DNA from 2 places in the Actinomadura sp. RB99 genome. Region 1 is predicted to be linked to the other one. Evidence: riboswitches for the same ligand, from Rfam matches in the RefSeq annotation. Region 1 holds a riboswitch; the other holds the start of a gene.
The links. Region 1 has a riboswitch for cyclic di-AMP ahead of amrb99_RS23205 (NlpC/P60 family protein). Riboswitches for the same ligand answer to the same signal wherever they lie in the genome.
Positions count from the first base shown of each region.

Region 1 (4,138 bases):
CGCGAAGCGCTTGCCGAGGGTCTGCCCCCACAGGGCGAGCTGCACGGCCTCGTACAGCAGCATGCAGCCCGCCACGGCGGGCGGTGCGACGACATCGAGTTGGTGGCCGGACACGAACTCCTTCACGACGATGATGACGGGCAGGCCGACCACGAGGGTGTCGACGATGCGCGCCAGCAGGCGCTGCCCGGGTTCGGCGAGCGCCGGCCCCTCCCCCGCGGCGCCCTCCACGGGGTCATCGACAGGATCAGCGGCGAGGTCATCGGCGGGATCAGCGGCGGGGTGGCCGTACAGCGCAGGTTCGCCGTCCGGGAGGGCGCTCCCGGTCCCGGACGGCTCATCCGACCCCTGCGCGGGCGTTCGGGGAGTCGCCATCGCGGACCTACTCCGCGTACTCGGCGTACTCGCCGTATCCCGCGCGCTCGTCGATGACGAGGGTGCCGGCGACGCGGTCGTGCAGGGCCTGGTGGAGGGGCTGGTCCCAGATGGCCCACAGGTACGCCATGAGCGCGCCCGCCCAGACCAGCAGCATCCCGTAGGCGAAGTACTGCCACACCATCACGGCGAGGACAAGGAAGAAGAAGACGCCGAGCTGGTACCCCACGTGGGTGATGGCGGCCCGCCAGACGGCCTGCGTCGTCGTCAGCTGGTTCCCGGCCGGACGGGCCTGGACGACGCCGATGCCCAAGAAGCGCTTGCCGAACGTCCGGCCCCACATGGACAGCTGTACGGCCTCGTAGATGAACGGCAGGACGGACAGGACGGCGAACAGCGTGAAGATGATCGGCCAGTTCCAGATGCCGCCGTCGTCCTCCGTCTTGCTCCCGGGCTTCCCCAGCCCGAACGCGCCGACCGTGATGGGGAGGACGAGCGCGAAGCCGAAGGCCGCCACGAGCGTGTTGTCGATGAGGCGGGCCCCCGCGCGCCGCAGGATCGGCGCCAGCGGCATATCGCCGCCCGAGGAACCGCCGTACTGGTCGTAGGACGGCTCATAGGACTCGTACGAGGGCTGCCCCCACTGGTCCTGCTGGGGTTCCTGCCACTGCTGTTGCGACGGCTGCTGCTGTTGCCATTGCTGTTGCTGCTGCCACTGTTGCTGTTGGGGCTGTTGCGGCTGCTGTGACTGCCACTGCTGTGCGGGCGGCTGAGCCTGGCCTTGCCGCTCGGGCTGCTGCCATTGCGGGGGACCCTGGTAGGGGGGCGGCGGGCCGTACGAGCCCGGCCCCTGCGACGACCCGTAGGGCTGGCCGCGGTTGGGGGAATCGCTCATGTGGGGTCAGTCCTCCAGGCGAAGCAACATCCGTGTGTTGCCCAACGTATTGGGCTTGACCCTGTCGAGGTCCAAGAACTCTGCCACGCCTTCGTCGTAGGAGCGGAGGAGTTCCTCGTACACCTCGGGCGCCACCGGAGTACCCAGGATCTGCTGAAAGCCGTGTCGTGCGAAGAACTCCACTTCGAAGGTAAGACAGAAAACCCGCCGGACGCCGAGTTCCCGTGCCGTCTCCAGGAGCTTGGAGACGATGCGGTGCCCGAGCCCGCGGCCGCCGTACCCCTTGTCCACCGCGACCGAGCGGACCTCCGCCAGGTCCTCCCACATCACGTGCAGCGCCCCGCAGGCGACGATGGGCCCGGACTCCCCCGGCCCGGCGCCCTGGACGTCCTCGGCGACCCAGAACTCCTGGACGTCCTCATAGAGCTTCACCGTCGATTTCTTGAGCAGGCGACGGCCCGATCCCGCGTACAGATCGACCAGCCTGCGAATCCCCTGAACGTCGGCGGTGCGCGCACGCCTGATGACGACTTCCACAAACAGGCGAGATTACCGAACTCGCCGCCCGTCCCCGGCCACCGGCGGCCACCCGGCACCGGTCCGGCGCTGCTCCGGGACGTGGCCGAGGGGCACTCCGGGACGTGGCCGAGGGGGCTCCGGGTCTGGCCGGGGGTGGCCCGGGGCTTGACAGGTGCCGGGCCGCGGGCGCCGCGGCGGGCCGGAGCGGTGCCGTCCGCAACCGCCGCTTACCCCCCGTACCGTCCGCCACGACCTGCGAATTCGCATGTTCTGGTTGGCATCCAATGGCGCTTCCGTTAGTGTCCCGCTCTGACACCGGCCTTCCGCGAGGCGGAGGCCGGACCGCCGAGTCCACGGGCCGCAACCAGCGCCCCGAGGAGCCGGGGACCCACTTTCGGAGCGTTCGGGGGAGCACCCTGAGCCGATGCCGTCTGGGGTGAATCCGCAGCCGCGTGGAGGGATGCGCGCGCCCAGCGGACGGGCTGCTCCGGCCCGAACCCGTCAGCTAACTCGGTAGGCGGACGAGGAGAGGAGATTTGGTGCGGACGGCTCGTTTCCGTGTCCGGGCGCTCACGATCGCCGGCGCGCTCGTCGCCCTTTCCATCACGCCCCACGTGGTGGTCCCGCATTCGCTCTCGATGGCGCACGCCGACCCCGACCCGTCGGCCAAGGAGCTCAAGGACCAGGCGTTCAAGCTGGCGGACCAGCTGGAGAAGCTCACCGAGCAGTACAACGGCCTGAAGGTGAAGCTGGAGCAGTCGCAGCAGGCGGCCAAGGTCGCCGCCGGCAACGCCGAGCGCCAGCAGAAGTCCCTGGAGGGCCTGCGCGAGAAGGTCGGGAGCCTGGCCGCCACGAGCTACATGCAGGGCGGCACCGACCCCACGGTCTCGTTCATCTCCGCCCAGGACCCGCAGGTCGTCCTCGACCGCGCCGCCACCCTCAACTACTTCGCCACCCAGGACAGCACGCAGGTCCTCGGCCTCATGCAGGCGATGCAGTCCGCCCAGCGCGCGCGCAAGTCCGCCGAGGAGCGCGCCCAGCAGGTCACGCAGCTGAAGGCGCAGCTCACCGCGCAGAAGAAGAAGGTCACCACCGCCTACGAGAAGGTCCGCGGCAAGGCCGTCAAGAAGGACCCGTCCCTGCTGGCGAAGCTGCCCGTCATCGGCGAGGGCAAGGCCGCGGAGGCGCTGCGGTACGCGATGAGCAAGCTCGGCAGCCCCTATGTCTGGGGCGCCGCGGGGCCGACCACGTTCGACTGCTCGGGGCTGACGATGTGGGCCTACAAGCAGGTCGGCATCAACCTGCCGCACTACACCGGCAGCCAGTGGAACGCCGGGACCCACGTCTCGGAGAGCCAGATGCAGCCGGGCGACCTGATCTTCTTCTACTCCGACCTGCACCACATGGGGATGTACGTGGGCGGCGGCAAGATGATCCACGCCCCGCACACCGGCGACGTCGTCCGCATCGCGTCCCTGGCCGGTCGGCCGATCGCCGGCGTGGTCCGCGTCGCCTGAGCGCTCGGCAGACGCCCGCACGACAGACGCCCCTAGAGACGCGTCGGCAGCAGAGCCGATGGCCGCAGAACACGCGGCAGCGGCGGGTGCCGGCTGGAGAGCCGGCACCAGACAGCCCGGTGCAAGGTGATGTGAACTGCGTCCGCGGCGGCGCTGCGCTCTTGCAGGGACCTACCTGCCGGGCGTAGGGCGCCGCCGCTGCGGGGTCGGACGAGTTCGTATCGCTGGACTTGCTTCCGGTCGGGCTGGTTTCCGGGTGATGACGCCCGCCGTCCCCTGACGGGCGTCGTCGGGTCGCGCTAGATGAGCTGCCTTCTGGCCGCCCACACCACGGCCTCGATAGGGGTGTTGACCTCCAGCCGGTCGCAGATGTTCCGCAACCTGCGGCGCAAGGTCCGTGCGCTCAGTTCCAGCTTGCGCGCCGCCACATCAGCGGTGACACCGCTGGCGATCTGGGCGAGCAACCTGATCTCCTCGTCGCTCAGCCCGAAATCGAGTGTGGCTGTTTCCACTCCGTCCTCCCTCGTCCGTGGTTGATGACCGCGGGGATGCAGCCGTCCGCTGCACAGGCACGGGTTGGGCCCTCGAACTGCATGCGTTGGGTTGCCGGGTCCGGAGCCTTCCGGACTCAGATCATCGGGTCGGGTTCCTTTTCCGTCTCGCGAGCTTGGCCGGAGGTGGCCGATGGGCCGATTGCGGGGTCGTGCGGGGGAACTCCGGGTGACGATTCACTCGTTGGCCACGTGTCAGGGTCGGGTCTGGGTCGTCGGTTCCGAACCCGCTCCCTCCTCGTTGGACTCACCGGATCTCGCCGCGGACGAAGATCGTGAAT
Region 1 covers NZ_JABMCA010000026.1:61,365-65,502, forward strand. Annotated here, with positions in the region: gene amrb99_RS23190 (RDD family protein) at 1-375, opposite strand, end outside; gene amrb99_RS23195 (RDD family protein) at 383-1,270, opposite strand; gene amrb99_RS23200 (amino-acid N-acetyltransferase) at 1,277-1,813, opposite strand; cyclic di-AMP (ydaO/yuaA leader) riboswitch at 2,136-2,325, shown strand; gene amrb99_RS23205 (NlpC/P60 family protein) at 2,329-3,306, shown strand; gene amrb99_RS23210 (LuxR C-terminal-related transcriptional regulator) at 3,606-3,818, opposite strand.

Region 2 (4,138 bases), on a different contig from region 1:
ACGCGGCGGCCGAGGTCTCCGCGCGGCGGGGTCCCGCCCCAGAAGACCCGGCCGTCCCGCTCCACCAGCGGGGCGTGCAGATCGGACCGGCGGCCGGGCAGGTACTCGGCCGCCGCCAGCGCCCCCGCCCGGTCGCCCTCCCTGATCAGGAACGCGGCGATCGCGGCGAGCGGGTTGGCCGTCTCGAACACCACCGGGTCCAGCCCGGCCAGGTAGCCGGCCGCGAGGTCCAGGAACCTGGCCCGGTACACCGGGTCGCGGTCCCGCAGCTCGCGCAGGTAGAGCAGCAGGTCGTGGTTGACGAACTTGGCGTCCTTCGCGCGCTTCAGCCCGTCCGCGCCGCGCAGCTCGAACAGCATGTCGATGCGCCGGTGGATCTCCAGCCGGTCGGCGAAGTTGGCCAGCTCGTCCCGGCGGTTGGAGATCGACGGCTTCGCCCGCCGGTCCTGGACCAGCCAGTTGTAGACCCGGTGCGGGATCAGGGCCATGCGCGCGGCGGCCGTGTACGCCTCCGCGCTGAACAGCAGGTCCTCGTAGTGGAGCCGTTCGACGAAGCGCAGCGCGCCGTCCTCCAGGAACCCCCGGCGGTAGAGCTTGTTCGTCGACAGGGTGTCGTAGAGCAGGTCGGGGTTCTCCTCCAGCGACCCGTACACGGCGCTGCGCTCGTAGAGCCACGGGTACCAGGGCCGGACCCGGTCCTTCGAGCCCTTCGGCACGTCCAGGAAGACCCGGTCGCAGAGCCCGGAGACCAGGTCGGCGCCGGTCTCCTGCGCGGCGGAGAGCAGGTTGAGGCAGGCGTGCCGGTCCAGCAGGTCGTCGCTGTCGAGGAACATCACGTACCGGCCGTCCGACCGCTCGACGCCGACGTTGCGCGGGCGGCCGCAGCCTCCGGAGTTGACGGGCAGGTGCACCGCCCCGACCCGGCCGGGGTGCGCCGCGGCGAGCCGGTCCGCGGCCTCGCCGGTGCCGTCGGTGCTCGCGTCGTCGACGATCACCGTCTCGACGCCGCCCAGCGACTGCGCGAGCGACGAGGCGACCGCCCGCGGGAGGCGGGCGGCGTCGTTGTAGGCGATCACCACCACGCTCACATCCGGGCGCACCCGCATGGGCATCCCCCTCCGCTCCTCCGGCGTGTCAGGGGTTCCTTTCCAGCAAGGAGGCGTCAAGGGCCAACTCAGATCAAAAGCTGTCAATGCTTAGCATTACCCGACAGGTCGCGGCAGACCACCTGGGAACGCCAAAGGCGCCCGGTCGAGGACCGGGCGCCTTCCATCCGCACGAATCAGATCATTCGCCTGCGGGACGGATCATCGGGACTTGGCGTAGTCGGGGTATCCGTAGCCGACGACTTCGGACTTGTCGCGGATCTTTTCCTTGACGGCGTTGTCGGTGTTGCCCTCGATCGTGGTGATCGTTCCGTTGCCGTTGTCCTTGACGACGAGGCCGACGTGGTCGATGTCGTCGATCCCGCCGCGGGACCCGTTCTGCCAGTCGAAGAACACGACCGCGCCGGGCTTGGCGGTGTCGCCCCAGCGGTGGGCCTTCTCGAACCAGGAGGCGTGCTGGACGGTGTAGGCGTCCCAGCCCATGTTCTTCACGCCCGTCTGCGCGCTGAGCCACGACACGAACATGTCGCACCACTCGGCGCCCCGGTAGTCGCCGACGCTGCCGCCGTCGCGCCGGGCGGTCACCGCGGCGTGCGGGGTGGAGGCGTACCAGTCCGCGTACTTGGTCGAGCCGCTGCGGCTCTCGCTCTCGCCGACCTGCGACTTCGCCAGCTTGATCACGGTGGACGCGGCGACCGTGCGGGACGCGGACCGGGTCGCCTTGCGGGGCGCGTGCTCGGTCCCGGAGCGCTCGGACACCACGCTCTCGCGGTGCTGCGCGGCGGCCTGGGCGGGCGTCTCGGCGGACGCCGTGCCCCCGGCCAGGGGGTTGAAGATCGCCAGTCCGACCGCGCCGGCCATCACACCCGCCACGGCGACGCCCACGGCCCGGTCCTCGGGGCTCATGCGGGCGAGCGCGGCGCGGGAGGCGGCGCCGGTGAGGCGCCCGCTCAGTCGGGGGGCGAAGTTCTTGGTAAAACGATCGAAACGACCGGTCATGCAGGGAATCTCCTTGTCTCCCATGACGCCTACCGGGTTAGCTGACGGATTCGGGCATGGAAGAGCCCTACGGCGCGGCCTGACGGACGCGCCGATTCACCCCTGGAACCTTGGGTCCCCGGCTCCGTCCGGTCGGGTGGACCTGGACGGACTCGGCCTCGCACCGCGGGACGCGGTGCCGGATATTCGGATGTATCTCAGCGACTGATCTCGAGGGGGCGCGCATATGCGGCGCGCGTCGCGTGCGGATTCCGCTCAGCGACCCTCGGCCGCGCATGGAAGCGGCCGGCGTGCAACGCATGGAACGCGCTGCTTGATTCGTGCAAGAAGGTACCAACACTCACAAGAAAAGCAAACCGGCCGCAAAAGGATCTTTTGCCTGCTCAACGCCGTTGCAACCCCCCTTCAACGACCGCCCCCGGCCGGACCTTCCCGATCTTTCTCCGGACGGCCCGAAGCCCTTACGGCATAGGGGATTCCCGCCACCGCCCCCCGGCCCGGGAAAGGTAAAATGATCAAAAGGCGCGGGACGCTTCCGCCCTTCACGGCCCGCCCGCGCGCCGCGGCGCAGATCACACGGACCGCGCTACTCCCCCGCCGATGTGGCCTACGTCACCCTGGTTCACGGTCGGCCTGACCTGCTGAAGATCACTCCACGTGCAGGGCGAACATCGTGGTGTCGTCGGCCGCCCGGTCGTGCTCCATCCGCGCGAGCACCTCGTCCAGCGCCAGTTCCGGCCCCGACGAGGAGTCCCGCAGAATGCCGGTGAGCCGATCGATCCGCTCATCGAGATCGGTGTCCCGGCGCTCCACGAGGCCGTCGGTGTAAAGGAACAGCAGATCCCCCGGCCGCAGTTCCGTGGAGATCGTCGTGTATTCCCAATCCGGCAGCGCACCGAGCATCGGGTCGCGATAGACCTCCAGCGGCTCGGCGTGCCCGTCCCGCACCAGGATCGGCGGCAGATGCCCCGCGCACGTCCACTCCATGACGCGCCGGTCCGGCCGGTAATGGCCCACGATCGCCGTGCCGGTCGCCGGCGGGTCCATGCTGCCGACCAGCTCGTTCAGCCAGCCCACCAGCTGCCCCGCCGACTCCCCGGTGCACGACAGCCCGAGCAGCCCGTTACGGCTGCGCGCCATCGACGCCGCCGCCGGGAGGCCGTGCCCCGCCGCGTCCCCGATAGCGAACAGCGCCCGCCCGTCCGGCATCGCGCGGGTGGCGAACCAGTCCCCGCCGATCCGCGCCGTGCTCTCCGCCGCCAGCGCCCGGATCGCCACCCGCAAGCCCGGCAGCCGCTCGACCTCGCCCTCGTCCGGCAGGATCGCCCGGCGCAGCGTCACCGCCACCTTGCGTTCCTGGGCCGTCCGCGCCTGCTGCTTGAGCATCTGCCGGCGCGTCTCCGCCAGCGCCCGCTCCACCCCGCGGCGCCGCGTGATGTCCTGCGAGACGATGTTGATCGACACCGGCAGCCCGGAGTCGTCCAGCACCGGCTCGGCGAACACCCACAGATGCCGCGGCGTACCGTCCTTGCCGATCACCCGGTGCTCGGCCTCCACCGGCTCCCGGCGCGAGAACATCGTCTGGACGGCCTCCTCGACCAGCGGCAGGTCGTCGTCGGCGACCACCTTCGGCAGGTCGTGCGGCGCCGGCGGCACCTCGTCCGGACCCAGCCCGTAGTTCGCCAGCATCTGCGGCGTCCAGTCCGCCTGCCCGGTGACCAGGTCCCACTCGCCGAACCCGATCAGCGCCAGCCGCTCCACCCGCTCCAGCCGCCGCGCGCTGCGGTCCTCCCCGGTGTGGTACCGCCAGGTGAGGCACACGCCCGTCGGCGTCCGGACGCACCGCGCGCTCATCCGCGACGACCGCGACAGCCCGCCCTGGACGGTCGAGTACATGATCGAGTCGCGGTCCAGGGTCGGCCCGCCCTCCAGCACCGCGACATAGTCCTCGAACAGCCCGCTGAGCGCCGCTCCCGGATCCGTCCGCAGCAGCCGCTGCCCCGTCAGATCCTCGGCGCCCCGCCCGAACAGGT
Region 2 covers NZ_JABMCA010000022.1:115,512-119,649, forward strand. Annotated here, with positions in the region: gene amrb99_RS21135 (CDP-glycerol glycerophosphotransferase family protein) at 1-1,112, opposite strand, end outside; gene amrb99_RS21140 (CHAP domain-containing protein) at 1,308-2,105, opposite strand; cyclic di-AMP (ydaO/yuaA leader) riboswitch at 2,116-2,273, opposite strand; gene amrb99_RS21145 (SpoIIE family protein phosphatase) at 2,754-4,138, opposite strand, start outside.
Region 2: another riboswitch for cyclic di-AMP. It lies ahead of amrb99_RS21140 (CHAP domain-containing protein); the one in region 1 lies ahead of amrb99_RS23205 (NlpC/P60 family protein).